Regions from separate parts of the Pseudomonas sp. LBUM1655 genome, predicted to be linked through region 1. Evidence: predicted binding sites of a transcription regulator. Region 1 holds the regulator's gene; each other region holds the start of a gene.
What was found. Region 1 encodes FliA, which starts transcription of late flagellar genes. Its sites were predicted from a motif close to CTAAAGTTTNNNNNNNNNNNGCCGNTAA; they were not measured.

Region 2: the regulator FliA is predicted to act here: its motif matches at 3,236-3,263, upstream of flgM (flagellar biosynthesis anti-sigma factor FlgM).
Region 3: the regulator FliA is predicted to act here: its motif matches at 4,128-4,155, upstream of ACA074_RS22020 (flagellar protein MotY).
Region 4: the regulator FliA is predicted to act here: its motif matches at 3,633-3,660, upstream of ACA074_RS00645 (methyl-accepting chemotaxis protein).

What each region holds. Positions count from the first base shown of each region.
Region 1 is NZ_CP166801.1:1,777,637-1,785,341, reverse strand. Features, by position in the region: gene ACA074_RS08000 (protein phosphatase CheZ) at 1-326, opposite strand, end outside; gene ACA074_RS07995 (chemotaxis response regulator CheY) at 344-715, opposite strand; gene fliA (RNA polymerase sigma factor FliA) at 882-1,622, opposite strand; gene fleN (flagellar synthesis regulator FleN) at 1,619-2,449, opposite strand; gene flhF (flagellar biosynthesis GTPase FlhF) at 2,566-3,906, opposite strand; gene flhA (flagellar biosynthesis protein FlhA) at 3,918-6,047, opposite strand; gene ACA074_RS07970 (DUF6124 family protein) at 6,688-7,047, shown strand; gene ACA074_RS07965 (hypothetical protein) at 7,183-7,473, opposite strand.
Region 2 is NZ_CP166801.1:4,579,683-4,587,387, forward strand. Features, by position in the region: gene flgB (flagellar basal body rod protein FlgB) at 1-155, opposite strand, end outside; gene cheR (protein-glutamate O-methyltransferase CheR) at 488-1,315, opposite strand; gene ACA074_RS20475 (chemotaxis protein CheV) at 1,362-2,294, opposite strand; gene flgA (flagellar basal body P-ring formation chaperone FlgA) at 2,377-3,138, shown strand; gene flgM (flagellar biosynthesis anti-sigma factor FlgM) at 3,299-3,625, shown strand; gene ACA074_RS20490 (flagella synthesis protein FlgN) at 3,674-4,141, shown strand; gene ACA074_RS20495 (flagellar brake protein) at 4,230-4,976, shown strand; gene ACA074_RS20500 (MFS transporter) at 5,042-6,418, opposite strand; gene ACA074_RS20505 (glutamine synthetase family protein) at 6,488-7,705, opposite strand, start outside.
Region 3 is NZ_CP166801.1:4,921,567-4,929,271, reverse strand. Features, by position in the region: gene grxD (Grx4 family monothiol glutaredoxin) at 11-352, shown strand; gene bfr (bacterioferritin) at 459-932, opposite strand; gene ACA074_RS22040 (bacterioferritin-associated ferredoxin) at 1,133-1,351, opposite strand; gene ACA074_RS22035 (peroxiredoxin) at 1,666-2,268, shown strand; gene rnt (ribonuclease T) at 2,341-3,018, opposite strand; gene pyrC (dihydroorotase) at 3,015-4,061, opposite strand; gene ACA074_RS22020 (flagellar protein MotY) at 4,222-5,130, shown strand; gene ACA074_RS22015 (argininosuccinate synthase) at 5,260-6,477, shown strand; gene ACA074_RS22010 (hypothetical protein) at 6,610-7,326, opposite strand.
Region 4 is NZ_CP166801.1:129,292-136,996, forward strand. Features, by position in the region: rRNA gene ACA074_RS00630 (23S ribosomal RNA) at 1-2,631, shown strand, start outside; rRNA gene rrf (5S ribosomal RNA) at 2,783-2,898, shown strand; rRNA gene rrf (5S ribosomal RNA) at 3,004-3,119, shown strand; gene ACA074_RS00645 (methyl-accepting chemotaxis protein) at 3,776-5,656, shown strand; gene ACA074_RS00650 (SRPBCC family protein) at 5,804-6,271, opposite strand; gene ACA074_RS00655 (amino acid adenylation domain-containing protein) at 6,294-7,705, opposite strand, start outside.

The DNA.
Region 1 (7,705 bases):
CTTTCCACCAGATCCATGGTGCGGTTGGCCGCGGCTTCTGTCAGCTTGACCACATAGCCCAGGCGTTCGGTGGCGTCGGTGATTTGCGACACTTCCTCGGCCTGCGGCATGTGCGGATCGATCTGGAAGTTGACGATCGCACTGTGCAGTTCGCGTGTGAGCTTGCCCACTTCCTGATACAGGCCGCGGTCACGGGTCTGATTGAGCTCATGGATCAGTTGCACAGCGTCGCCGAACCTGCCTTTTTCAAGGCTCTCGACCAGTTCGACCGCGTGTTTTTTCAGGGTCGATTCAAAATCGCCCTGTGAAGATTCGTTATGCTCCATAGCTCCCCCGCGCGTCATCAGCCGATGCGTTCGAAAATCTTCTCGATTTTGTCTTTCAACGCCTGAGCCGTGAAAGGTTTGACCACGTAGCCGTTCACACCGGCCTGAGCGGCCTCGATGATTTGCTCGCGCTTGGCTTCAGCGGTCACCATCAGCACTGGCAGGTGCTTGAGTTTTTCATCGGCACGCACGTGACGCAGCAGATCGATACCGGTCATGCCCGGCATGTTCCAGTCCGTTACCAGAAAGTCGATGCTGCCGCTGTTGAGTACCGGAATGGCGGTGACGCCATCGTCGGCCTCTACGGTGTTGGTGAACCCAAGATCCCGCAGCAGGTTCTTGATGATCCGCCGCATCGTTGAGAAGTCATCAACGATGAGGATTTTCATGTCTTTGTTCAATTCGACCTCCAAGCAGTCTTAAACGCGCCCAGCACCTGGACGCGCCACTTCAATCAATCGGCGCAGCACTCGAAGACTGTCTGGAGCACAACAGAGCAAGACCGGTGCCGTTTATCACCGCACCAGCCTCGTTCGCAGTGTCCCCACACTGCCTTCAGCGCGCTCGCCACTCCCCCAAACGCCCCCGCAAACGGGCCGCGCACTGGCTGTGTAACTGGCTGACCCGCGATTCACTGACGCCAAGGACTTCACCGATCTCCTTGAGGTTCAGCTCTTCGTCGTAGTACAGCGCCAACACCAGTCGCTCACGCTCCGGCAAATTGGCAATCGCGTCCGCCAGCGCTGCCTGGAAGCGTTCATCTTCCAGATCGCGTGACGGCTCAAGATGAGCACTGGCGCCATCCTCGTGCAGCCCTTCGTGTTCGCCGTCCTGCAACAGGTCGTCGAAACTGAACAAGCGGCTGCCCAGGGTGTCATTCAAAATCCCGTAGTAATCGTCGAGACTCAATTGGAGTTCGGCCGCAACCTCGTGATCTTTAGCATCACGGCCGGTTTTAGCTTCAATTGCACGAATCGCGTCACTGACCATACGGGTGTTGCGGTGAACCGAGCGTGGCGCCCAGTCCCCTTTGCGCACTTCGTCGAGCATCGCGCCGCGGATTCGAATGCCCGCGTACGTTTCGAAACTGGCGCCTTTGCTGGCGTCATATTTGGTCGAGACTTCGAGCAGACCGATCATCCCGGCCTGGATCAGATCCTCGACCTGCACACTCGCCGGCAATCGCGCCAGCAGGTGATAGGCAATGCGTTTTACCAGTGGCGCGTAACGCTCGATCAATTCGTACTGCGCGTCACGTGCCGACTTCTTGTAGTAATTCATACCGCTGGCGGTCATAGCACAGGCCCTGCCGTTTGCTGCACGAGGCGTTCGACGAAAAACTCAAGGTGGCCGCGCGGGTTGGCAGGCAGCGGCCAGGTGTCGACCTTCTGGGCGATCGCCTTGAACGCCAGCGCGCACTTGGAGCGCGGAAAGGCTTCATAGACCGCACGCTGCTTCTGCACCGCCTTGCGCACGCTTTCGTCGTAAGGCACGGCGCCGACGTATTGTAGGGCCACGTCAAGAAAACGATCCGTGACCTTGGTCAATTTGGCGAACAGGTTGCGACCTTCTTGCGGGCTCTGGGCCATGTTGGCCAGGACGCGGAAGCGGTTCATGCCGTAATCGCGATTGAGCAACTTGATCAGGGCGTAAGCGTCAGTGATCGAGGTCGGCTCGTCGCAGACCACCAGCAACACTTCTTGCGCGGCGCGAACAAAACTGACTACCGAGTCACCAATACCCGCAGCGGTGTCGATCACCAAAACGTCGAGATTGTCGCCGATGTCACTGAAGGCCTGAATCAGACCGGCATGTTGCGCCGGGCTGAGGTGAACCATGCTCTGAGTGCCGGACGCAGCGGGCACGATGCGGATCCCGCCCGGGCCTTGCAACAAAACGTCGCGCAGCTCGCAGCGGCCTTCGATCACGTCGGCCAGCGTGCGTTTGGGCGTCAGGCCCAGCAGAACGTCGACGTTCGCCAGCCCCAGATCGGCGTCCAGCAGCATGACCCGACGGCCAAGCTCTGCCAGCGCCAGAGACAAGTTCACTGACACGTTAGTCTTGCCGACGCCACCTTTGCCGCCGGTCACCGCGATCACCTGTACGGGATGCATGCTGCCCATGTTATTTCTTTACCTTGTCTTGCATAGACGGAGGCCACATTACTGGCTGCGCGTTCACAACCGGAACAATGCGTGGCAGACCATCGATGTAGGTACAAAAACTGTTCATGAATACCTCAGCCTACCTGCTTGGTCGGGCTGTGATAGATATCAGCGAACATGTCAGCCATGGCTTCTTCGCTGGGTTCTTCCTGCATTTGCACGCTGACGGCGCGGCTGACCAGTTGATGACGGCGCGGCAGATGCAAATCATCCGGAATCCGTGGGCCATCGGTCAGGTACGCGACCGGCAATTCATGACTGATCGCCAGGCTCAACACTTCGCCAAGGCTGGCCGTTTCATCCAGTTTAGTCAGGATGCACCCGGCGAGCCCGCAACGCTTGTAACTGTGATAAGCGGCGGTTAGAACCTGTTTCTGGCTGGTGGTTGCCAAGACCAGATAATTTTTTGAACGAATGCCACGACCGGCCAGGCTTTCGAGCTGCATGCGCAGTGCCGGATCGCTGGCTTGCAGGCCGGCAGTATCGATCAGCACCACGCGTTTGCGCAGCAGCGGATCCAGCGCCTGGACCAGCGACTGGCCCGGATCGACGTGGGTTACCGGCACGTTGAGAATCCGGCCCAGGGTCTTCAGTTGTTCCTGAGCACCGATGCGGAAACTGTCCATGCTCACCAGCGCGACGTTCTGCGCGCCGTATTTGAGCACATAGCGCGCAGCAAGCTTGGCCAGCGTGGTGGTCTTGCCCATGCCGGCAGGGCCGACCATCGCAATCACACCGCCCTCTTCCAGCGGCTCGACTTCCGGTACGGCAATCATCCGCGCCAGGTGCGCCAGCAACATGCGCCAGGCCTGACGAGGTTCTTCGATATCAGTGATCATCGCCAGCAAGTCGCGCGAAAGCGGGCCGGACAGACCGATCCGTTGCAGACGGCGATACAGGTTGGCTTGCGCCGGACGGCTGCCTTGCAGCTGATTCCAGGCCAGGGTGCCGAGCTGGACTTCCATCAGCTCGCGCAGGCTGTTCAATTCAAAACGCATCGAATCCAGTGCACGCGGATCAACACCGCCAGACGATTGCGCAGGTGCCGGAGCTGAACGCGCTGGCGCAGCGTAAGTCGGCTCGCTCAACGGTTCGGCGGCAGTCAGCGGCAGGCCAGCGGTCAACGGCAGCCCGGCAAAGATCTGGCGATTGCTATTGCCGTCGGCTTCGCCACGCAGGCTCAGTTCGGCTTGTGCAGTGACGATACGCGACTGGGTCTTGCGCAATTCATCCTCGAGCTCCATGTTCGGAACCCGTGGCGCCAGCGCCGACAGTTTGTAATCCAGCGCCGCCGTCAGCTCGACGCCGCCGGCAATGCGGCGGTTGCCAATGATGGCGGCATCAGCGCCCAGCTCATCACGAACCAGCTTCATGGCCTGACGCATATCGGCGGCGAAAAAACGCTTAACTTGCATAAACCACTACCTCAGCCGTTGGGCCCTACTGTCGCAACGATCGTCACTTGCTTGTTGTCCGGGATTTCCTGGTAGGCCAGCACGTGCAGCCCCGGAACTGCGAGGCGACCGAAGCGCGAAAGCATCGCGCGAATCGGGCCTGCTACCAACAGGATCACCGGCTGACCTTGCATTTCCTGACGCTGCGCCGCTTCGATGAGCGACCGTTGCAGCTTCTCGGCCATGCTTGGCTCCAGCAGAACGCCCTCTTCCGAGCCTTGTCCTGCCTTCTGCAGACTATTGAGCAATATTTGTTCCAACCTTGGCTCCAACGTGATCACAGGCAGCTCGGACTCAGTGCCTACAATGCTTTGGACGATGGCGCGGGATACGCCGACGCGCACGGCGGCCACCAGCGCGGCGGTATCTTGACTCTTCGCGGCGTTGTTAGCGATAGCTTCGGCAATGCTGCGGATATCGCGTACCGGCACGTGTTCGGCCAGCAGCGCCTGCAACACTTTGAGCAACTGCGACAGCGAGACCACACCCGGCACCAGCTCTTCGGCCAGTTTCGGCGAGCTTTTGGCCAGCAATTGCATGAGTTGCTGCACTTCCTCGTGGCCGATCAGCTCACTGGAATGCTTGTACAAAATCTGGTTCAAGTGGGTCGCGACCACAGTGCTCGCATCAACCACGGTGTAACCAAGGGATTGCGCCTGCGCCCGTTGGCTGATTTCGATCCACACCGCTTCCAGACCGAAAGCCGGATCTTTGGCGTTGATGCCGTTGAGCGTGCCGTAGACCTGGCCCGGGTTGATCGCCAGTTCGCGATCCGGGTAGATCTCGGCTTCAGCAAGGATCACGCCCATCAGGGTCAGGCGATAGGCGCTCGGCGCCAGATCGAGGTTGTCACGAATGTGCACAGTGGGCATCAGGAAGCCCAGATCCTGCGAGAGCTTCTTGCGCACGCCTTTGATCCGCGCCAGCAATTGTCCGCCCTGATTGCGGTCCACCAGCGGAATCAGGCGATAACCGACTTCCAGGCCGATCATGTCGATCGGGGTCACATCGTCCCAGCCAAGCTCCTTGGTTTCCATGGCGCGGGCCGGCGACGGCAGCAGTTCCTGCTGACGCTTGACCTCTTGCAGCGCCTGCACCTTGACGACGTTTTGTTTCTTCCAGAACAGATACGCGCCACCGGCGGCCAGTGCAGCCATGCTCAGGAACGAGAAGTGCGGCATGCCCGGCACCAGGCCCATGACCGCCATCAAACCAGCAGCCACCGCCAGCGCTTTCGGCGAGGCGAACATCTGACGGTTGATCTGTTTGCCCATGTCTTCCGAACCGGAAGCACGGGTCACCATGATCGCTGCCGCTGTTGATAACAACAGTGATGGCAATTGCGCCACCAAACCGTCACCAATGGTCAGCAAGGCGTAAACCTTGCCGGCGTCGGCGAAGGTCATGTTGTGCTGGAAGATACCGACAGCCATGCCGCCGATGAGGTTGATGAACAGAATCAGCAAACCGGCGATGGCGTCACCGCGAACGAATTTGCTGGCACCGTCCATCGAACCGTAGAACTCAGCCTCTTGGGCGACTTCCTGACGGCGCGACTTGGCTTGGTTCTGGTCGATCAGGCCGGCGTTGAGGTCGGCGTCGATGGCCATTTGTTTGCCAGGCATTGCATCGAGGGTGAAACGTGCGCTCACCTCGGAAATCCGCCCGGCACCCTTGGTCACCACAACGAAGTTGATGATCATCAGGATCGCGAAGACCACGATACCGACCACGTAGTTACCGCCGATCACCACTTCACCAAAGGCCTGGATCACCTTACCGGCGGCGGCGTGGCCGTCCTGCCCGTGGAGCATCACCACCCGCGTCGACGCCACGTTCAACGCCAGCCTCAGCAATGTCGCGACCAGCAGAATGGTCGGGAACACCGCAAAATCCAGCGGCCGCAGCGCGTAAACGCAGACCAGCAGGACGACGATCGACAGAGCAATGTTGAAGGTAAAAAACACGTCCAGCAGGAACGGCGGGATCGGCAACATCATCATTGCCAACATGACCAGCAGCAACAACGGCACGCCCAGATTGCCTCGACTGAGGTCGGCAACATTAGTGCGAGCAGTGTTGAATAACTGAGAGCGATCCACCGGTTTTCCCCGTTCCTTTAAAGCAAACTTTTGACGCCCAGAGCGGGCTCACGGCGGCTATTGCAAGAAGCCTTCCAACTTTTGCCGGGGAATGAAATAGAGCGGGTTGGCGGGGAATTTTTTGCTGATTGGGCTGGCCCTTTCGCGAGCAGGCTCGCTCCCACAGGGAACCGCATTCCAAATATGGAATGAAATACAAACCAAAATGCGGGATTGGAATGCATTCCAAATGTGGGAGCGAGCCTGCTCGCGAAGGGGCCAGTGAAGTCAGCGAAAATTGCGTCTTAAACTCAGGCGTTTAAAGGACACCTTCAGACACGCCTCCAAGGCTACACATCCTTGCGCCATTGCCTACAGCTACGCCAGAATCCGCCGGCTTGTGCGCTTTGGAGGCGGGCTCTATCGTGGACCGGTCGCTGACGAATCAGCGATCGGGTTTAGCGACCCGAATCTGTGTAGGCGCACCAGCGCTCCAAACTCCATTGCAGACACTCTGCCTGCAATTGATGTCATGGCGGCTGTGCGCGGGAGACCTTCGGGTCTGCCGGGCGCCTACACCCGGTTCGCTAACCTGCGTCCAGCCGCCACCTTTTCCTGTTTAGCGACGGGTTTTGGTGGCCTCACCTGTAGGAGCTTCACCATGATCAAACCAACACCCAACCCGCCCGAAACCGATCCCACCTCGCCCTACGAATCCCTCGATTCGAAAAAGCTCCACGAAGCCGCCGACCGCGCGCTCGATCACTATCTCTGCCCGCCCGGCTCCACGCCGCCGCCACGTAAAACCCGTGCGATGTACGCCGTTACCGCAGACTTCAAAAACGAGGAACTACTGGCCAACGCTTGCGAAACACTCGCCTCAGCAAGAACCATCGCCAATGACTTCGCCCATCTCATACCCGCCTCGCAACGCAGGACGCTGCTGGGCATTGCGCAACTGATCATGCTCGGGGAACTGGCGGTGAATCGGGTGCTGGATAATCTGGAGTTGCCGAACTAGCCCGCTGCCCCCAGGCCTGAAGATCATTCCCACGCTCTGCGTGGGAATGCCTGAACGGACGCTCCGCGTTCGGCTTTGGAGGGGACGCTGAGCGTCCCGGGCTGCATTCCCACGCGGAGCGTGGGAACGATCAAACTAAAAACGGAGGCGTGTGACTTCCTTCGTCTCTGTACTCACACGATCATATTCGACCGGCTTACCGATTTTGAAGCTCTGTTTGTGTTTGAGCTCTTCAGGGACCTGGAAGTAAAAACATCTGTCGTCAGGGTCACGCGGAAGATCCGGTCCGGGGAAATACTTTGTACGTTTGCTTTTTATGTCGAGGTATTCATCGTACGTTCCCGGATAAATAGTGCCCCTGCCAGTGTTTTCGTCATAGCTTACGAATGCACCCTTCAGCTCTTCACCTTCCATTTCATCTGCCATTTCCCTTCTCCTTTGCCATCGCAAAAAAGGATGCGCACTAAATGTGCGACACCACGCAGCAATCAAATCGCAAAGGCACGCTTCCCACACCTGTAAAACCTGACAGGTAAGACGCGCTTTCAGACCAAAGGTAAACCTCAGAAATCGCGCCACAAATCCGACGAAATCGACAAATCGCTGGGATTTTTCAAGGAGAGTTCAAATATCACTCATAGAATCTTTCAGGGATCGA
Region 2 (7,705 bases), 2.8 Mb from region 1:
TGTGCTTCGAGCACTTTGGAGAATTCCAGATCCCGCGCCTTGTAGTTCGGGGTATCGGCGTTGGCGATGTTGTTGGCCAGGACTTCGGCACGCTGGGCGCGGAAGCCCAGGGCTTTTTCGTGAATGCCGAGCGCTTTATCGAAGCTGATGCTCATGTCGGGAACCTTCGGGTGACCGGTTTTTCGTAACTGAGCTTTAGCAAGCGGCGTGCCAATGCGAGAAGTCCCCATAAACCGGGGCTTTGCCGGGCATCGGCAAAGCGGCAATGCCAGAAAAGCGGCAACCGGTTTCCGCCAGATGCCGCTTTTCTGCCGCTCTCAGCCCTGCCCTTGCCCTGTAGGAGCTGCCGAAGGCTGCGATCTTTTGATCTTCAAAAACAAAATCAAAAGATCGCAGCCTTCGGCAGCTCCTACATGAAGCAGAATCATCGGGCATAAAAAAACGGGAGGCTTTGAGGGCCTCCCGTTTTTTTGTGTTGCCGATGCAATCATTTCGCCTGGTAAATGATCCCCGGGCTGCACTGGACCATCTGGTAATGATCCGGCAAACCGTTCAGCGCTTCGGAAGCGCCAAGGAACAGATAACCGCCCGGCTTCAACGTGCTGTGAATGCGCAACAGGATGTCTTTCTTCACCTCGGCGGAGAAGTAGATCAGCACGTTGCGGCAGAACACGATGTCGAACTTGCCCAGCGCGGCATAGCTGTCGAGCAAGTTGAACGAGCGAAACTCCACCCGGTTCTTGATCGGCGCCTTGATCACCCAGCGCCCCGGCCCTTTCGGGTCGAAGTAACGCTGCAAACGATCGGCAGACAAACCGCGCCCGATCGCCAGGCTGTCGTACTCGCCGGTCTTGCAATTGTTCAGCATGAGGCCGGACAAGTCCGTGGCAACAATCTGCACGCCCATCTTCAACTGGCCGAGGTTGGTCCGCTCGAACTCGTCGATCGACATCGACAGCGAGTACGGTTCCTGCCCCGACGAGCAAGCCGCCGACCAGATCCGCAGACGCTGGTTGGGGCTGGCCTTGATGGCCTCGGGCAGCACCTTGTTCTTCAAGACTTCAAACGGATAGGTGTCACGAAACCACAGGGTTTCGTTGGTCGTCATGGCATCGACCACCTGCTCGCGCAAACCGCTGCGCGGCTGGGTCTGGATGCGCTGGACCAGCTCACCCAGTGACTTGATGCCTTGCTGCTCCATCAGTTTGTTGAGACGGCTCGAGACCAGGTACTGCTTGTTTTCACCGAGCAAAATGCCACAGGCTTTTTCCAGGAAGACCCGGAACTGTTCGAAATCCAAATTACCCGTAGACAATGATGCCGCCTCTTAAATCGTGTTGACCGCCAGGGACAAAAGGCCCCTAGCTGATATCTGCTGCTTTGATCCGGTCGACTACCCGGGATGCCAGGTCATCAGGACGGAATTTGGCCAAAAAGTCATCGGCACCGACTTTCTTGACCATCGCCTGATTGAATACCCCGGACAACGAAGTATGCAGGATGATATGAAGCTTTTGCATGCGCGCGTCGCCGCGGATTTCCGCCGTCAGGGTGTACCCGTCCATCTCCGGCATCTCGATGTCGGAGATCATCATCAGGAACTCTTCTTCCGGCTTCTTGCCCTCGTCGACCAGCTTGCGCAGGTAATCCAGCGCCTGCTTGCCGTCGTTCAACGCCACCACTTCGACGCCGATCGTCTGCAGGCAACGCGTGACCTGCTTGCGCGCCACCGACGAGTCATCGACGGTCAGCACCCGCAGCGACAACGCCTTGGTCTGCGTCTCGACATCAACCACACCCACCGAGATCGCTTCCGGCGTTGGCGCAACTTCGGCCAGTACCTTCTCGACGTCGATGATTTCGACTAACTGATTGTCCACCCGAGTCACAGCGGTCAGGTAATGATCGCGACCCGTGCCCTTGGGCGGTGGATGGATCTCTTCCCAGTTCATGTTGACGATGCGCTCCACCGAGCGGACCAGGAATCCCTGGGTCTTGGTGTTGTACTCCGTGATGATCACGAACGGATTTTTCTTGTCTTTCAACGCCCCGGAACCGGTCGCCATTGCCAGATCAAGGATCGGAATGGTCGCCCCCCGGATATTCGCCACCCCGCACACGACAGGACTGGACTTGGGCATCAACGTCAGCGACGGGCATTGCAGCACTTCCCGCACCTTGAACACGTTGATTCCATAGAGCTGCTGGCCGTCGAGACGGAACAACAACAGCTCCAGGCGATTCTGCCCTACCAGTTGCGTGCGCTGGTTCACCGAATCCATTACACCAGCCATGCCCAGACTCCTACACCAACGCCAAGTGTTGTTGCGACGCACATTCATTGCTAAACGGCACGGCGCTTGCTTTTTAACTCGTATGAACGCTCAAACGACATTTTTCCGACGCCTGACATCTCCCCTTCGCAGAGGGCTTTGCGCGGTGTCCGCCGTTTGCTTCTTCTTCGCCGGCAGCCCTGCCATTGCTGATGCGGTTACCTTGCCTGACATGCTTATCGGCGTCACTCAGGGCTTTCTTGAGTTCACCGTAGAAGACTATCTGGCAACCAGTCAAACGGAAGGCCGCTACGAAATCGAAGTCAACCAGCTCGACCCCCGTATGCGCATGCCTATGTGCGACAAGGAATTGACAGCGTCTCTGGAGAGTCCGGCACGTCCGCTGGGCCGGGTAACCGTGAAGGTTCGCTGTGAAGGCGCCTCGCCCTGGACGGTGTTCGTGCCCGCTCAAGTCCGCCTGTTTCGCGAGATTGTGACCACCACCCGACCGCTCAAACGCGCCGGGATAATCGAACCTCAGGACGTGACCTTGCGCGAGCGCGACGTCAGCGTGATCAATCAAGGTTTCTTGACGTCGGTGGACGAAGCGATCGGGCAAAAATTAACCCGACCAACGGTCGCTGATCAGGTCATTACCCTGGTGCATCTGGAACAGGCCGAAGTCGTGCGCAAGGGTGATCAAGTGGTCATCACCGCCCGCAGCGGCACGCTCGCCGTGCGCATGCCCGGTGAAGCCCTGGCCAATGGCGGCCTGAAAGAACAGATCCGGGTGAAAAACCTTAACTCCCAACGAGTCATCAAGGCGCAGGTCACCGCGCCGGGCCAGGTGGAAGTGTCCATGTAAAACGCTGATGAGAAAACTGGCGCGGACCCCGTCGCTTCCCTAAACTGTGCCGCAGCAGGACACGCGCCGGCGCATGCAAGCTCATTGATAAATGGGCCTAAAGTTTTCCAGGGGATGGCCGAAAACATGGCAAGCGTCCAAATTCCCAGAGGTTTTTATCATGGTCATCGATTTCAGCCGTTTGAACAGCTCCTCGTCACTTACGGGCAGTACACGTACCAGCAACGCCAAGGAAACCGCCGAAACCGGCACCTCCGCGCCGCTGAATACCCAGGCCGAATCGGCCAGTACCGCAAAGAGCGGGGAATCGGTACACCTCAGCAATGAGGCTCAACAGTTGCAGAAGGTCACTGACAAGCTGCGCGATCAACCTGCTGTCGACAAAGCCCGTGTGGCCGAGTTGAAAGCCGCGATTGCCGATGGCAGCTATAAAGTCGACAGCAACCGTGTAGCCAGCAAACTGCTCAACTTCGAAGCCCAGCGCTAGGCTTTTGCCTGCGCCAGGCTTTTGGACGCTTAAAACCCAAGGCCAGCCATGCACGACACTAATTTACTGCAACTGATCATCGACGACTTTGCTCCAGCTCAACAATTGCTGGAGTTACTGCAAACCGAATCCCTCGCCTTGCACGGTCGCGACATGCCACTGCTGGAAGAAATTCTGGCGCGCAAACAGGCATTGATCATTCTGCTTGAACAGCATGGCCGCAAACGCAGCGAAATCCTCGCCAGCCTCAACCTGCCGACCAATCGGCAGGGTCTCGAGCAACTCGCCAGCCAGTCGAGCATCGGCGAGCAGTTGCTCAGCAAGAGCGACTTGTTGACTGACCTCATCGCCCAATGCCAGGCGGCCAACGTCAACAATGGCCAGTCGATCCAGGTACAGCAGGCCGCCACGGCCAATCAGCTGAAAATCCTCAACGGGGGCGAACCGCCAGCGCTGTATGACGCCAGCGGCACTTTTGCCAAACCCGCCAAGCCGCGTACATTCAGCCAGGCATGAGCCGTTGATGCGCCAGCCCTATCAACTCGCGAAACATACTGGCAAAATACTGGCCAGTTGTCATATTTTGTCTGGAGAGTGATAAACCGTGTCCAACACGCTAAGCGCGGATGATGCTCCGCAGCCCCCAAAGGTGCTCACCACGTCACTGGAAATCTCCAGCAACCTGCGCCAGCTGCAAGATAGCCACGACCCGCTGATCATCACGTTCCATGAACGCAGCCAGCGTTTCCAGACCTACCTGATCAAAGTCGACCGCGACACCGCATCAATGGCTCTGGACGAAATGATCCCGCGCGATGGCGAGCGCTTCTTGCTCGCCGGCGAACCGTTCAAGATCGAAGGTTTTCATGAAGGTGTACGCATTGCCTGGGAATGCACCGGCACGCTGAACATCGAAGAATCCGACGGCGACCGCTTTTACACTGGCGAGCTGCCGACCGAGGTGGTTTACCACCAACGCCGCAACGCCTTCCGCGCCGCATTGAAGCTGACCGACCTGGTCGGCGTCGAACTGGGCGGTGAAAAGCTCAAGGCGCCAATCAACGGCAAGCTGCTGGATATTTCCGCCACCGGTTGCAAACTGCGCTTTGAAGGTGACATCACCGAGCGCCTGCAACTGGGCCAGGTCTACGACCGCATGATCGCCCCGCCGCTGTTCGGCAATCAGCCGGTCTCCGTAGAACTGCGTTATCTGCACTTCGAAGAAAAACTCAACATCACGTTTGCCGGTCTGCGCTTCCACAACATCAGTGGTCAGGCGGCACGTAACGTTGAACGCTTCGTCTATCAGTTGCAGCGTGAAGCACGGCGTTTCGATAAAGACGACATGTGATTCGAACATGCAAATGAAAAGGGCAGTCCTTGGCGGGACTGCCCTTTTTTACTTCCGGCGATGCTTCAAGGCCTGGCGCCACTGATATCCGGGGTGGGTTTGTCGCTGTCGTCATCCGGACTTACTGCCGGCTCAGACTCCGGTTCTATCTCAGGTTCTGGTTCTGGTTCCGGCGTGACCGTATTCTGCATCTGCTCCTGCACCACCTGCTCATCAACACGCGGGTCGAGGGCCGCCACCAGCGGCGAGCTGGACATGCTGTCCGGCATCGCCACGTGATGCAGCGGCGCGTCATCGACCTGATGCAGATTGGTCACGGCTTTCGGACGGATGCGCCACACCAGTACCAGTGCAAAGAAGCTGAAGAACGCGTACAGGCTCTGACTGCCGAAGAATTTCATCAACACACCAGCGGCCAGCGGGCCGATACTGGCGCCAACCCCGTAAGTCACCAGCAACATGGCCGTCAGCGACACCCGGCGATCACCCTCTACGTGGTCGTTGGAAAACGCCACCGCCAGCGGATACAGACAGAACTGCACCAGCGAACAGAGGAAGCCGACCACAAACAGCACCTCCAGCGGCACCTGCGGCAGGATCGCCAGCGGCAAGGCCGCCACCGCGAGAAACCCGGCAAAGCAGCGGATCAAAAGCGCCCGATCATAGCGATCGGACAACCAGCCCAGCGGCCACTGCACCAGCAATCCGGCAAAAATGCAGCTACCCATGAACAGACCGACCTGCTCGGTCGACAGCCCCTGCTGCGAGGCATACAGCGGCGCCAGACCATAGAACGAGCCGATGATCAGACCCGCACCGAGCACCGTGCTCAACGATTGCGGCACACGCTTGATGAAGAAACGCGGCTCCATCGGTGCCGGATGCAGCGGCGCCGGGTGAATCCGCCGGGTCAGCGTCACCGGTACCAGACACAGCGCAAAGCACAGGGCGACCAGCATCAGCAGTTCCAGGCCCAGGCCCGGGTGCATGACCAGAATCAACTGACCCAGCACCAGCCCCAGATACGAAGCGATCATGTAGCCGCTGAACACCAGGCCGCGCTGATTGGCGTCGGCCTGCTCATTGAGCCAGCTCTCGATCACCATGTACTGGCACATCATGCCCAGACCGACAATCGTCCGCAGCACCAGCCACGCCGGCAACCAGTCCACCAGACCGTGGCCCAGCACCGCCGCGCCGACGATCCCGGCACACGCTGAATATGCACGGATATGCCCAACCCGGGCGATCAGCCGGTGACCGATCTTGCCGCCCAGTACCAGACCGAAATAGTTGGCCGCCATCAGCGCACCGACCCACAGCCCATCGACATTGTCAGCGGCCAGGCGCAATGCCAGATAAGTAGACAAAAGGCCCGAGCCGATCAACATCATCAGCGAGGCGAAATACAGCGCTCGAAAGGATTTCCAGATTTGGCGCATCGGCGTTCCGAGCGGCTCCTTGCAGTGAATATCGGGCTACCAAAACGATAGCCCTATGGCGACGGTTCGTCAGGCCTGGGCTGCTAGAACACGCCGTTCCCAGGGAGTTATCTCATCAAAGAAGCTGGTCAACTCCATGGTCTTCGAAGCGATGTAGCCTTCGATGAACTCCTGTCCGAACAGTTCCCTGGCCAATTGGCTACGTTTCAGACGTTCGAGCGCGGCATGCAAGGTACACGGCAACGAAAGATTATCCGGCACCGCGAACTCGCCCTGAATCGGTTCGCTCGGTTCAAGCTCATGCTCGATCCCATGCAAACCCGCGGCCAGACTGGCGGCGATCGCCAGATATGGGTTGGCATCGGCGCCCGGCAAACGGTTTTCGACCCGACGGGCAACCGGCGCACTGGCCGGAATCCGCAGCCCTGCAGCGCGGTTATCGTGCGACCAGCAAGCGTTATTCGGCGAAGCGTACGGGTGACACAGACGCTGATAAGAGTTCACATTCGGTGCAAACAGCGCAGTGAAGTCGGCCATGCCCGCCTGCTGCCCACCAATGAAATGGCGGAACATTGCGGTCGGCTCACCTTTCTCGTCACTGAAAACGTTCTTGCCGGTAGCAATTTCGACGATGCTCTGGTGAATGTGCATCGAACTGCCCGGCGTGTGCGCCAGCGGTTTGGCCATGCACACCACGGTCAAGCCATGTTTGAGCGCGACTTCCTTAAGCAGATGCTTGAACAGGAACGTCTGATCGGCCAGCAACAGTGGATCACCGTGCAACAGGTTGATCTCGAACTGGCTGACGCCCATCTCGTGCATGAAGGTATCGCGCGGCAAACCGAGGGCCGCCATGCATTTATAAACTTCGCTGAAAAACGGCCGCAGACCGTTGTTGGAACTGACGCTGAAGGCTGACAAGCCATCCTCGCGGCGGCCGTCGAGGCCAACTGGCGGGCGGAACGGTTGAGTCGGATCGGTGTTCGGGGCGAAAACAAAGAATTCCAGCTCGGTCGCCACCACAGGCGCCAGGCCTCGCGCCGCGTAACGGGCGATCACTTTTTTGAGCTGGCCACGGGTCGACAGGTTGGAGCTTTCGCCGGTCAGTTCGTCGGCATCGCAAATCGCCAGGGCGCGTGGCTCGTCGCTCCATGGCAAAGGATGAATCTGCCCAGGGTCGGCGACCAATGCGAGGTCGCCATCATCACTGCCGTAAAACCGCGCCGCAGGATATCCACCCATGATGCATTGCAGCAGCACTCCCCGCGCCAACTGCAAGCGTCGCCC
Region 3 (7,705 bases), 3.1 Mb from region 1:
GAGGTGCTCCATGGATATCATCGAAACGATTAAAGAGCAGATTGCCAACAACACCATTCTGCTTTACATGAAAGGCTCGCCGAATGCCCCACAGTGTGGCTTTTCCGCGAAAGCTGCGCAGGCTGTGATGGCATGTGGCGAAAAGTTTGCGTACGTGGACATCCTGCAGAACCCGGAAATCCGCGCCAACCTGCCAAAGTACGCCAACTGGCCGACTTTCCCGCAACTGTGGGTGGGTGGTGAGCTGGTCGGCGGCAGCGACATCATGACCGAGATGTCTGCAGACGGTTCGCTGCAAACCACCATCAAGGCTGCTGTCGAAGCGGCTGCTGCGAACAAGTCCGAAGCCTGATTGGCTTCTGTGGGTTTCAGCAAATGCTGAAACCCGGGCAATAAAAAGCCCCGCGCCTCGAAAGAGGGCGGGGCTTTTTAGTGTCGCAAGTTTAGCGGGCGCTAACTTACTCTTCGCCCATCTGCGATTGCAGATAGTTCTCAAGACCGACTTTGTCGATCAGGCCCAGTTGGGTTTCCAGCCAGTCGATATGTTCTTCTTCGGATTCGAGAATGTCTTCGAGCAGTTCACGGCTACCGAAGTCGCCAACGGTCTCGCAATGCGCGATGGCGGCTTTAAGGTCGGCGTGGCCGGTCTTCTCGATACGCAGGTCGCACTCCAGCATTTCTTTGGTGTGCTCACCGATGTGCAGCTTGCCCAGATCCTGCACGTTCGGCAGGCCTTCGAGGAACAGGATGCGCTTGATCAGCTTGTCCGCGTGCTTCATCTCGTCGATGGATTCTTTGTACTCGTGCTTGCCCAGCTTGTTCAGGCCCCAATCTTCATACATGCGCGCATGCAGGAAGTACTGATTGATCGCGACCAGCTCATTGGCAAGGATCTTGTTGAGATGCTGGATGACTGTAATGTCGCCTTTCATGATCGGAGTCCTGCCCTGTAATAGCTGTATATAAGGCGGAGTTTGAGCTGCACGTTTATAAGTGTCAAACCTAAGTTATTGAATAATAAATGAAAATAAATCTGAATAAGAATGTTTGTGTTCCGCGTCTAGAGCCTAACCGATTGATTTGCGGGCATAAAAAAACCGGACATAAGTCCGGTTCTTTGAAATAGGGGTAATTACGCAGCAGTAAATTCTACTGGATAGGGGATCGCAGCCTGGGCGGTTTGCAGCTTCGTCAGGGTTTCGCGAACCACTTCCTTGGCCAGGCAGGCACATTTGCCGCATTGGCTGGCGACGCCGGTGGCTTGGCGCACTTCTTTGTAGCTGCAGCAACCTTCATAGATCGCATCGCGGATTTGACCGTCGGTGACGCCAGTGCAGAGACAAACATACATAAGTGAGAACCGTCGCTGGTTGTGACTCAATTGCGATGGATCTTAATGTTAACGAGAATGATTGTCAAAGTGCTTTCGGAAGGCTTTTGCCGGGATTAGCGAGTGACTGACGAGCGGTAGTGACTGGCCATCTGCCTGGCCCTGTAAATGCAACGCCGTTATCCGCCTGCTTTAAAAAACCGTTAAGGACAGGCCAAAAACGCAGTGTATGATGGTCGGCCCTTGCGAAGGGGGTTCGTGTCACAGGGCTGTCGCCTCAGGGTGGCAGGCTGGCCCGGACCCTGAACTTCAAGTTTTTACACCAGGAGATATCAATGAGCGTACTCGTAGGCAAACAAGCCCCTGACTTCACCGTCCCGGCCGTACTCGGCAATGGCGAGATCGTTGACAGCTTCACCCTGTCCTCGGCCATCAAAGGCAAATACGGCCTGGTGTTCTTCTACCCACTGGACTTCACCTTCGTCTGCCCGTCCGAGCTGATCGCTCTGGACAACCGCATGGCTGACTTCAAAGCACGCAACGTTGAAGTGATCGCTGTGTCGATCGACTCGCACTTCACCCACAACGCCTGGCGCAACACTCCAGTGAACAATGGCGGCATCGGTCAGGTGAAATACACCATGGCTGCCGACATGAAGCACGAAATCGCCAAGGCCTACGACGTTGAATCCGAAGGCGGCGTGGCTTTCCGTGGCGCGTTCCTGATCGACGACAAGGGCGTTGTCCGCTCGCAGATCATCAACGACCTGCCGCTGGGCCGTAACATGGAAGAGCTGATCCGTCTGGTCGACGCTCTGCAATTCCACGAAGAGCACGGCGAAGTCTGCCCTGCCAACTGGAAGAAAGGCGACAAAGGCATGAACGCTTCGCCAGAAGGCGTTGCTGCATACCTGACCGAGAACGCTGCTGCCCTGTAAGGCATCAACGTCGAGGTACAAAAAAACCGGCCCACGTGGCCGGTTTTTTATGCGCGGTTGAAACGGCGACGATCAGTCGTCGAAGTCTTCCCAGCCACCCATCTGTTTCCAGCGGTTGACGATGCCGCAGAACAGCTCGGCAGTCTTCTCTGTGTCGTAACGCGCCGAGTGCGCCTCACGGCCGTCGAAATCGATGTCCGCTGCCTGACAGGCTTTTGCCAGGACGGTTTGGCCATAAGCCAGACCAGCCAGTGTCGCGGTATCGAAACTCGAAAACGGATGGAACGGATTGCGCTTCATGTCCAGCCGCGCGACGGCGGCATTCAGGAAGCCGAGATCGAAGCTGCTGTTGTGGCCGACCAGAATCGCTCGCTTGCAGCCGTTGGCCTTCAGCGCCTTGCGGATGCCACGGAAGATGTCGGTGAGAGCCGTCTCTTCACTGACCGCCATGCGCAATGGGTGATCAAGCTTGATCCCGGTGAACTCCAGCGCCGCTGCTTCAATGTTGGCGCCTTCGAAAGGCTCAACGCGGAAGAAGTAGGTGTGATCCGGATATACAAAACCCTTTTCATCCATGGCGATGGTGGTCGCGGCAATCTCCAGCAATGCGTCGGTGGCCGAGTTGAAGCCACCGGTTTCTACGTCGACGACAACCGGCAGGTAACCGCGAAAACGCGCTGCCATCGGATGACGGGAACCGCCGCCGCCACCTTGACCTTCCAGTTCGTCGTCGAAATGGTCTTCACTCACGCGTGTTCCTCCAGCAGGCGCCAGCGCAGTTTTTCACCGGCGCGCAGCGGGATAACGGTCAGCTCGCCAAATGGCAGGCTGGTTGGGGCGGTCCATTCTTCGCGAACCAGGGTGATGCGATCGGTGTTGGCCGGCAAACCGTAGAAACGCGGACCATTGAGGCTGGCGAACGCTTCGAGCTTGTCCAGGGCATTACGCTGTTCGAACGCTTCGGCATACAACTCGATGGCGGCGTACGCGGTGTAGCAGCCGGCACAGCCGCAAGCGGCTTCCTTGGCGTGCTGGGCGTGCGGTGCCGAATCGGTGCCGAGGAAGAACTTCGCGCTACCGCTGGTGGCGGCGTCGAGCAGGGCTTCCTGGTGCGTATTGCGCTTGAGAATCGGCAGGCAATAGAAGTGCGGCCGAATCCCGCCAACCAGCATGTGATTGCGGTTGTACAGCAGGTGATGCGCAGTGATGGTTGCGCCGACGTTGGCCGATGCCTCGTTGACGAACTGCACGGCGTCGCCGGTGGTGATGTGTTCGAACACCACTTTCAGCGTTGGGAAACGCTCGACCACACGGCGCATGTGTTCATCGATGAAGATCTTTTCGCGGTCGAAGACATCGACGTCGCCGCGAGTGACTTCGCCGTGGATCAGCAGCGGCATGCCGACTTCGGCCATGGCTTCCAGCGCCGGGAAAATCTTGTCGATGCTGGTCACCCCGGAATCGGAGTTGGTCGTGGCGCCAGCCGGATACAACTTGGCGGCGTGTACGAAACCGCTGGCCTTGGCTTCACGAATTTCTTCGGGTTGGGTGCGGTCGGTGAGGTACAGCACCATCAACGGCTCGAAACGACTGCCGGCCGGGCGGGCAGCGAGAATCCGCTGGCGATAGCCGTCGGCTTCAGCGGCGTTGCGCACCGGAGGTACCAGGTTGGGCATGATGATGGCGCGACCAAAAGTGCGCGCAACATCGGCAACGGTATTGGTCAACACGGCACCATCGCGAAGATGAATGTGCCAGTCGTCGGGACGCAGCAGGGTCAGGCGGTCGGACATGAGGGGATTCCAGGCGGGTCAAACTGAGGCGAATGCTACCGGAAAAGACTCTTGCAGGCACTCGCTATCAAGTTTTGCGGGAAGCTTCCGATATCCCGTAGGTATGCCGTAAACATAGTGTGAATCGGTCTTTGTGTTTCAGAAGCCAATGGAGCCTCCCGTGCGCCAGCGTTATTTAGCCTTGCTCAGTGTGTTTGCCAGCCTTCCCGCGATGGCGCTGACCTACCAGACTCGCCTGGAGAACATTGAGTGGACGGTCGCCGGCGACAAGTTCGAATGCCGCCTGACACAACCGATCACCGACTTCGGTTCGGGTGAATTCGTGCGCAAGGCCGGTGAGCAGGCGATATTCCGTCTGAACGCCTACAACGCCATGTTGGGCGGCGGGTCGGCGACGTTGCTCGCGGCCGCAGCACCATGGCAACCGGGCCGTGGTGACATCAATCTGGGCAGCGTCAGGCTCGGTAGCGGCAATGTCCTGTTTAACAGCTCGCAGTCTCAGGCTGGCGGTCTGATCAGTGGCCTGCTGGACGGTCGCAGTCCTGTCGTGCGCCGTGCTTCGGGTGATGGCCGAGTGTCGGAAGTGCGTTTATTGCCGGTCAAGTTCAGCAAGGCGTTTAACGACTACCAGACCTGTGTGGCGAAATTGCTGCCGCAGAATTTCGACCAGATCAAGCAGTCGCAGATCGGTTTCCCCGGGGAAGGCGTAGACCTCGACGCCGCCGCCAAAGCCAAGCTGCAAGTTATGCTCGAATTCATGAAGGCCGATCCTACGGTCAATCACATCGAGCTCGACGGCCATTCCGACAACAGCGGAAATCGCCTGACCAACCGTGAGTTGTCGCGCCGCCGGGCGCTGGCGGTGGTCGACTTTTTCAAGGCCAATGGTATTCAGGAATCGCAGATCACGGTGCGTTTCCACGGCGAGCAATATCCTATTGTGCCGAACACCAATGCGGCCAATCGTGCGAAAAACCGTCGGGTCAATGTCAAACTGGCGCGAGTGGCGCCAACCACCGCTCCGGCGCCGCAAGCGAGCACTCCGGCCAACACCGCAGCGACTTCCTGACCCGCCAGTCATCGTCGCGCTCTCGACAGATTCTGTCGCTTTGTCGTCTTAAGCTGTCGCGCCTCTGTAAATTATCGCGTTTGGGCGGTAGACTCCTCGGCTTTCCGTAGAACCCCGTGGAGTGATGGCATGGCGGACGTAAACAAGGTCGTTCTGGCGTATTCCGGCGGCCTGGACACTTCGGTGATCCTCAAGTGGCTGCAGGATACTTATAACTGTGAAGTGGTGACCTTCACCGCTGACCTGGGTCAGGGCGAAGAGGTCGAGCCGGCTCGCGCCAAGGCTCAGGCCATGGGCGTCAAAGAAATCTACATCGACGACCTGCGCGAAGAATTCGTGCGTGACTTCGTGTTCCCGATGTTCCGCGCCAACACCGTTTACGAAGGCGAGTACCTGCTGGGTACCTCCATCGCACGTCCGCTGATCGCCAAGCGTCTGATCGAAATCGCCAACGAAACCGGCGCTGACGCCATTTCCCATGGCGCCACCGGCAAGGGCAACGACCAGGTACGTTTCGAGCTGGGCGCCTACGCGCTCAAACCAGGTGTGAAAGTGATTGCGCCATGGCGTGAGTGGGACCTGCTGTCCCGCGAGAAGCTGATGGACTACGCCGAGAAGCACGCGATCCCGATCGAGCGCCACGGCAAGAAGAAATCCCCGTACTCGATGGACGCCAACCTGCTGCACATCTCCTATGAAGGCGGCGTGCTGGAAGATACCTGGACCGAGCACGAAGAAGACATGTGGCGCTGGACCGTCTCCCCGGAGAACGCGCCTGACAAGCCGCAATACCTGGAACTGACCTACCGCAACGGCGACATCGTTGCACTGGACGGTGTCGAAATGACCCCGGCCACCGTGCTGGCGACGTTGAACAAGATTGGTGGCGAGCACGGCATTGGCCGTCTGGACATCGTCGAGAACCGTTATGTCGGCATGAAGTCCCGTGGCTGCTACGAAACCCCGGGCGGCACCATCATGCTGCGCGCTCACCGCGCCATCGAATCGATCACTCTGGACCGTGAAGTCGCTCACCTCAAAGACGAGCTGATGCCAAAGTACGCCAGCCTGATCTACACCGGCTACTGGTGGAGCCCTGAGCGTCTGATGCTGCAACAGATGATCGACGCTTCGCAGGTCAACGTGAATGGCGTTGTTCGTTTGAAGCTGTACAAGGGCAATGTGATCGTCACCGGCCGCAAGTCCGACGATTCGCTGTTCGACGCCAACATCGCGACCTTCGAAGAAGACGGCGGTGCCTACAACCAGGCCGACGCGGCGGGCTTCATCAAGCTCAACGCCCTGCGCATGCGTATTGCTGCCAACAAGGGCCGCAAGCTGTTCTGATTTTTACAGACTGACGCGCCAATGAAAGGGCGGCCTTGTCTTCGAGACAAGGCCGCCCTTTTTTTAAATTCTTTGTCTGGCTCTTATCGAACGTTTTTCCGCTGCATCTGCTTCTCGGCAATGCTTCTTTCTTCAGGCCCGCGCCAACAGCGTTACCCCTTGTGAGCACAGGTTGTAAACCACGCAGAGTGTGGTGCCTGAGCCTTTCTTCGCGTGCTTGATGTGCAGCAACACATTTTCTGTCAGCGAAACGTCCGACACGTGATTGGAAAGAAACACGATCACACGGGTGGCTTTTTTGTCGGTGCGTTGGATTTTTTCCACAATCGTGGCGAACTCTCTCGATGCATCAATATCCCGTGCATCGATGATGTGCAGGTTGCTTACAGAAGCGGACAACTGAATATTGTATTGAAGCGTCCGGTGTGACTTCGTAATGATGCCAGGAGGCGGATCGAGCGTATTATGGATTTTTCCCGTGTTGGCGCATTGGGCTGCAGCGGTTTCGCTGGGCACAACACTACTTGATATGCCGAACGTGCAATGTGCGATTGTGTCCTGCGTCGGCATGTTTCGTTTGTTGTCGCGATCATTGTGGTCGTTGGCCTTTAGAAAACTCTTGTCTTTGCCAAAGTCAGAGGGTGAATAAAGTGAGCGGTGGTTGAAGTTCAGGGTAATAAAAAATAGAAGTAACAAATAAAACGGAAAGCTGATCAGAAACCAGACGTATATTTCGCGATCTTCATTGTTGAGAAACGGCAGAGAGATAGCAGCTGATGTCTCGGAGATGGCTGCAAATATAGCGATAACTGTCATGGGGTTGGTGATTTTGTTTTTTATTTTAAACATGGGTGTTTTCTCGTTTTTGATTTTTCTCATTGTTAGTCGCTTTATATGTTCTTGATTGTCGTGAGTGGGTAGTTGGTGTTTCTATTTATAGCAAAACTGTTCTCTTAAGTATAAATAGCTTGTTTCAAGTCTTTATGGTTGGGTGGGGAGTATATTGGCGCTGTAAGAAATTGCGGCTATTTCTTGATGTTTCGGATGTGTAATCTCCGTATGACGTGATGCGGATATTCATTCACTTGCCCATGTGACGAATGCAACGAATAGCTGCTCGGACAGGGAGTCTCCAGAGAAGTCGGTTGCACGCGGTTACAAGTTCAAAGCTGAAATATTGCATGGGATTGAAAGGTGGGTTTTGTCAGATGTTTAGAGGGAGACAGAT
Region 4 (7,705 bases), 1.6 Mb from region 1:
TAGCCCTTAAGTGGCTTTGAGATTAGCGGAACGCTCTGGAAAGTGCGGCCATAGTGGGTGATAGCCCTGTACGCGAAAATCTCTTAGTCATGAAATCGAGTAGGACGGAGCACGAGAAACTTTGTCTGAATATGGGGGGACCATCCTCCAAGGCTAAATACTACTGACTGACCGATAGTGAACTAGTACCGTGAGGGAAAGGCGAAAAGAACCCCGGAGAGGGGAGTGAAATAGATCCTGAAACCGTATGCGTACAAGCAGTGGGAGCCCACTTTGTTGGGTGACTGCGTACCTTTTGTATAATGGGTCAGCGACTTATTTTCAGTGGCGAGCTTAACCGAATAGGGGAGGCGTAGCGAAAGCGAGTCTTAATAGGGCGTCTAGTCGCTGGGAATAGACCCGAAACCGGGCGATCTATCCATGGGCAGGTTGAAGGTTGGGTAACACTAACTGGAGGACCGAACCGACTACCGTTGAAAAGTTAGCGGATGACCTGTGGATCGGAGTGAAAGGCTAATCAAGCTCGGAGATAGCTGGTTCTCCTCGAAAGCTATTTAGGTAGCGCCTCATGTATCACTGTAGGGGGTAGAGCACTGTTTCGGCTAGGGGGTCATCCCGACTTACCAAACCGATGCAAACTCCGAATACCTACAAGTGCCGAGCATGGGAGACACACGGCGGGTGCTAACGTCCGTCGTGAAAAGGGAAACAACCCAGACCGTCAGCTAAGGTCCCAAAGTTATGGTTAAGTGGGAAACGATGTGGGAAGGCTTAGACAGCTAGGAGGTTGGCTTAGAAGCAGCCACCCTTTAAAGAAAGCGTAATAGCTCACTAGTCGAGTCGGCCTGCGCGGAAGATGTAACGGGGCTCAAACCATACACCGAAGCTACGGGTATCATCTTAGGATGATGCGGTAGAGGAGCGTTCTGTAAGCCTGTGAAGGTGAGTTGAGAAGCTTGCTGGAGGTATCAGAAGTGCGAATGCTGACATGAGTAACGACAATGGGTGTGAAAAACACCCACGCCGAAAGACCAAGGTTTCCTGCGCAACGTTAATCGACGCAGGGTTAGTCGGTCCCTAAGGCGAGGCTGAAAAGCGTAGTCGATGGAAAACAGGTTAATATTCCTGTACTTCTGGTTATTGCGATGGAGGGACGGAGAAGGCTAGGCCAGCTTGGCGTTGGTTGTCCAAGTTTAAGGTGGTAGGCTGGAATCTTAGGTAAATCCGGGATTCTAAGGCCGAGAGCTGATGACGAGTCATCTTTTAGATGACGAAGTGGTTGATGCCATGCTTCCAAGAAAAGCTTCTAAGCTTCAGGTAACCAGGAACCGTACCCCAAACCGACACAGGTGGTTGGGTAGAGAATACCAAGGCGCTTGAGAGAACTCGGGTGAAGGAACTAGGCAAAATGGCACCGTAACTTCGGGAGAAGGTGCGCCGGTGAGGGTGAAGGACTTGCTCCGTAAGCTCATGCCGGTCGAAGATACCAGGCCGCTGCGACTGTTTATTAAAAACACAGCACTCTGCAAACACGAAAGTGGACGTATAGGGTGTGACGCCTGCCCGGTGCCGGAAGGTTAATTGATGGGGTTAGCTAACGCGAAGCTCTTGATCGAAGCCCCGGTAAACGGCGGCCGTAACTATAACGGTCCTAAGGTAGCGAAATTCCTTGTCGGGTAAGTTCCGACCTGCACGAATGGCGTAACGATGGCGGCGCTGTCTCCACCCGAGACTCAGTGAAATTGAAATCGCTGTGAAGATGCAGTGTATCCGCGGCTAGACGGAAAGACCCCGTGAACCTTTACTATAGCTTTGCACTGGACTTTGAATTTGCTTGTGTAGGATAGGTGGGAGGCTTTGAAGCGTGGACGCCAGTTCGCGTGGAGCCAACCTTGAAATACCACCCTGGCAACTTTGAGGTTCTAACTCAGGTCCGTTATCCGGATCGAGGACAGTGTATGGTGGGTAGTTTGACTGGGGCGGTCTCCTCCTAAAGAGTAACGGAGGAGTACGAAGGTGCGCTCAGACCGGTCGGAAATCGGTCGTAGAGTATAAAGGCAAAAGCGCGCTTGACTGCGAGACAGACACGTCGAGCAGGTACGAAAGTAGGTCTTAGTGATCCGGTGGTTCTGTATGGAAGGGCCATCGCTCAACGGATAAAAGGTACTCCGGGGATAACAGGCTGATACCGCCCAAGAGTTCATATCGACGGCGGTGTTTGGCACCTCGATGTCGGCTCATCACATCCTGGGGCTGAAGCCGGTCCCAAGGGTATGGCTGTTCGCCATTTAAAGTGGTACGCGAGCTGGGTTTAGAACGTCGTGAGACAGTTCGGTCCCTATCTGCCGTGGACGTTTGAGATTTGAGAGGGGCTGCTCCTAGTACGAGAGGACCGGAGTGGACGAACCTCTGGTGTTCCGGTTGTCACGCCAGTGGCATTGCCGGGTAGCTATGTTCGGGAAAGATAACCGCTGAAAGCATCTAAGCGGGAAACTTGCCTCAAGATGAGATCTCACTGGAACCTTGAGTTCCCTGAAGGGCCGTCGAAGACTACGACGTTGATAGGTTGGGTGTGTAAGCGCTGTGAGGCGTTGAGCTAACCAATACTAATTGCCCGTGAGGCTTGACCATATAACACCCAAGCAATTTGCGTCGAAAGGCCAGATTGCGGTGTGTGAAGACGAAACGAACCGAAAGTTCGATGTTCACAAAACACCGACAGCTGTCACATACCCAATTTGCTGAAGCGAGGCCATCAGGTCACGACTCAGTACCCGAATTTCTTGACGACCATAGAGCGTTGGAACCACCTGATCCCATCCCGAACTCAGCAGTGAAACGATGCATCGCCGATGGTAGTGTGGGGTTTCCCCATGTGAGAGTAGGTCATCGTCAAGATTAAATTCCGAAACCCCAATTGCGAAAGCAGTTGGGGTTTTGTTTTAGTAGAAGTACCGATTTTTGCTGGCTCGTTACCGTGTTGACGCGCCAGATACAGAATTTCTTGACGACCATAGAGCGTTGGAACCACCTGATCCCATCCCGAACTCAGCAGTGAAACGATGCATCGCCGATGGTAGTGTGGGGTTTCCCCATGTGAGAGTAGGTCATCGTCAAGATTGAATTCCGAGACCCCTGTCTGCTAACGCAGACAGGGGTTTTCTCGTTTACGGGCTTGCTAAAAGTAGACGATCAAACAGCTTTGCGAGCCTTGCTGATACGGCACACCAGATGTAGACGCCAATCCCTGATAGTCCTCAATCAAAACATCCAAGCTTGCGATCAATACTTGTCCGCTGATACCAATGATCGAATACAAGCATGAAAATCTGCTCCCAGATATGACAAAGCCAGCCCCTGAACTTCAAGGGCTGGCTTTTTTATGCACAACGCATTCGCTTGGAACTGATAGCAGGCTGTTGGGCTGTTGCTGCGACGTTGCGCTTCGCGCATGTAGCAAAAATTCAGACTCGCGTAGGGCGCCACTCAGGACTCGATGGTCAGACTGCCCTTAAAGCTTACAGAATATGCAACTGGCGCCCAGGCATCAGTCAAAAACACCACGCGGCGAACGCTCTAGCACGCCGTTCGGCGGGAATCTTCCGCAAATGCCATCCATTTTCCGCACAGCCCTAAGATTTCTCCGACTCGTGCCGACAGACTGGTGAGACATGCGTGCACCAAATCAGAGCAGCCAGAAGAACGCTGCCTGCGCTGTACATGGAATGTTGCATCCCGGAACGCATCCCCACTTTTGCATAAGAAGTCCCATGAAATGAATCTCAAGTTCAGCCATAAAATCCTGTTGGCCGCCTCGGGCGTCGTGGTCCTGGCTTTCGCTTTATTCACTCTCTACAACGACTATCTGCAGCGAAACACCATTCGCCAGAACCTCCAATCCTCCGTGCAGCAGGCCGGTGATCTGACCGCCAGCAGTGTGCAGAACTGGATGAGCGGGCGGATTCTGGTGCTGGAAAACCTCGCGCAGAACGTTGCCCATCAGGGCAAGGACGCCGATTTCCCGGGCCTGGTTGATCAACCGGCCTTCACCTCGAACTTCCAGTTCACCTACGTCGGCCAGGCCAACGGTGTATTCACCCAGCGCCCTGACGCGAAGATGCCGGACGGCTATGACCCACGTCAGCGTCCTTGGTACAAGCAGGCGGTAATCGCCGACAAAACCATGCTGACGCCGCCGTACATGGCGGCGGTCGGTGGCCTGGTGGTGACCATCGCCATGCCGGTGAAGAAGAACGGCGAACTGCTCGGTGTGGTCGGTGGTGACCTGAGCCTGGAAACCCTGGTAAAGATCATCAACTCGGTGGACTTCGGTGGCCTCGGCCATGCGTTCCTGGTTAGTGCCGATGGTCAGGTGATCGTCAGCCCGGACAAAGATCAGGTGATGAAGAACCTGAAGGACATTTATCCGAACTCCAGCGTACGCATCGAGAAGGGCAACCAGAACGTGCTGCTCAACGGCCAGGAACGCATCCTGTCGTTCACCCCGGTCAGCGATTTGCCGAATGCTCAGTGGTACATCGGTCTGTCGATCGATCGCGATAAAGCCTACGCCGCACTCAGCCAATTCCGTACTTCGGCGCTGATTGCCATGTTCGTTGCGGTGGGCGCAATTGCGCTGTTGTTGAGCCTGTTGATCAACGTGTTGATGCGTCCGCTGACCACCATGGGCCGCGCGATGCAGGACATCGCTCAGGGCGAGGGCGATCTGACTCGTCGTCTGGTCGTAGAAAGCAAAGACGAATTCGGCGAACTGGGCAGCTCGTTCAACCAATTCGTTGAACGGATTCACGCGTCGATTTCTGAAGTGTCTTCGGCAACCCGTCAGGTCCATGACCTGTCGCAACGGGTGATGGCGTCGTCCAACGCTTCCATCGTCGGCTCCGACGAGCAAAGTGCGCGCACCAACAGCGTGGCCGCGGCGATCAACGAACTGGGCGCCGCCACTCAGGAAATCGCCCGCAACGCCGCCGATGCTTCGCAGCACGCCAGCGGCGCGAGCGAGCAGGCCGATGACGGTCGCCAAGTGGTTGAGCAAACCATTCTGGCAATGACCGAGTTGTCGCAGAAGATTAGCCTGTCGTGCACCCAGATCGAAACCCTGAATGCCAGCACCGACAACATCGGACACATCCTCGATGTGATCAAAGGCATCTCGCAGCAGACCAACCTGTTGGCGCTCAACGCCGCCATCGAAGCGGCACGTGCCGGTGAAGCCGGGCGTGGCTTTGCGGTGGTGGCGGACGAGGTGCGTAACCTTGCCCATCGCACCCAGGAGTCGGCGGAAGAGATCCACAAGATGATCACTTCGTTGCAGGTCGGTTCGCGTGAAGCGGTGACCACCATGAACGCCAGTCAGGCGTCCAGTGAGCAGAGCGTTGAAGTGGCCAACCAGGCCGGTTTGCGTCTGGTCAGCGTGACCCAGCGCATCGGCGAAATCGACGGTATGAACCAGTCGGTAGCGGCCGCCACTGAAGAGCAGACCGCGGTGGTGGAAACCCTCAACGTCGACGTTAACCAGATCAACCTGTTGAACCAGCAGAGTGTGGCCAACCTCAACGAAACGTTGAAGGATTGTGATGCGTTGTCGCAGCAGGCCAACCGCCTGAAGCAGTTGGTCGACAGTTTCAAAATCTGACCTTAAGTCAGACCGCGTTATCGTTCATCGCGGGCAAGCCCGCTCCCACAGGATTCTTGGCGAACACGAAATGTGTGAACGACTTGGACTCTGTGGGAGCTGGCTTGCCAGCGATAGCGGTAGCTCAGTCACCGCCAAACCAAAGCATTAAACAAACAGCTTCAAAACATTCCCCATCGCATCATCGGCAAACCCCTGCACAAAATCCTTGAACCCCGGCAGCGCCTCGGCCCCACCGCTGGCAGGCTCGGCAATGATCGTCCAGGTCGCCCGCGACTTCCCCGCACCCAACGGCTCCACATTCATCGCCGCCCACAGATTGGCCACGCCCAAGGTGTTGTAGATCGTTGTCCAGGTCATGCTCCGCGCCTGTTCATCGCGGGAGTTGAGTTGCTCGACCACCACGTTGCCGTCCTTGAAGCATTTCTTGCGCAGCGAGGACACGCCCTCGCCGGTCAATTCAATGTGCGACAGCGCCGGGATGAATTGATCGAAACCGCCGAAGTTGCCGACCACTGCCCAGACTTGCGCGGCGTCTGTCGGCACTTCTACCGAAGACACAACGTGGCAGCCGTGAGGGTTCTTGATCAGGGTGTCGGGTTGCAGAGTGCTCATGGTGTTGCTCCTTTTTGATGAACTAGATGAAGTTGATTTCTTTCAGGTAATCGCAGCCACGACGCAGCAGCGCCGGGGATTTTTCCGGGTAGTGCGCGCCCATCTGCTGGATGCCGGCCTCGGCGTTGGCGTGGCCGATCAGGGAGATGTCGCCGATGTCTTCCTCGAAGCCGTTGAGGTAGAAACCGAGCACGCCGAACAGCGCGTTGTCGGCATCGACTCGCCCCAGTTGCTGCTGCCAGTCGGCGACGCTGACCAGCGAGAACTCGCTGCCGGTATCGCGAAACGAGGCGACGTAGGCGTCCCAGCTCAACGGCTCGGGGTTGTGCAGGTTGAACACTGCGCGTTGCGCCGAATAACGGCTGGCGTGGAAGGCTATGAAGCGGGCGAGAAAGTCCACCGGCATCAGGTCGAAGTTCAGCGCGAAGGCCGGCACCTGCCCGAGCTGGATCGAGCCTTTGAGCATCAGCATCAAGCGGTTTTTATGTGGCTGGCAGACGCCACTGAGGCTGTTGAAACTGATGTTGCCGGGGCGGTACAGATTGACTCGTACCCCAAGCGTTCGCGCCCGTTCAAGGATGCGTTCACCGACCCATTTCGACAGGTTGTAGCCGTTGCGAATGTAGATCGGCGGCGTAGGCGCGGCGGGCAGTTCCAGCACCCGGCCCGCGTCATCGACCGTGCTTGAAGCCGATAGCGTCGAGACGAAATTGAAGACCTTTTTGCTGCGCCCTTCGCAGAGGCGCAGCAGTTCGAAAATCGGCTCGACGTTGTCCGCCGCCAGTGACTCGTAATCGAGCACGTGATTGACGTTGGCAGCGTTGTGCACCAGTGCGCCGAACTGTTGATCCAGCCGCTGATAATCCACGTCGCTCAGGCCCAATTGCGGACGCGCAATATCCGCCGCGTAAACCCGCACCCGACTCAGGTCCAGATGCTCGAGGCGGTTCTCGCGCAGTGCCTGAGCAAAGCGCTGCGCCGCTGTTTGTTCGGCACCGTCGCGCACCAGGCAGGCCACTTCGCTGGCGCCCCAACCGAGCAGCGCCTCGACGATATGCACACCGACAAAACTGTTGGCACCGGTGACGATCACCTTGTGCACATCGCCCATACGGCTTATCGGCAGCGGTTCGATATCCAGCGCCCGCTCAGCATCGGCCATGGCCTGGGCGCTGAGCACGGCGCTGTCATCGGTGCCGCGCACCAGCGTGGCGAGTTTGATGAGAGTCGGCAGTTCGATGAAGCGATTGATCGAGATGCTGCGGCCGAATTCTTCACGCAAGCGCAGCAACATCCGCGACAACAGAATCGAATGGCCACCGAGATTGAAGAAACTCTCGTCGGTGGAAATGTCGCTGGTCGGCAATTCCAGCAACTCGGCCCAGATATCCAGCAGCAGTGCTTCGTCTTCATTGGCCGGCAGGCATTTCGGGC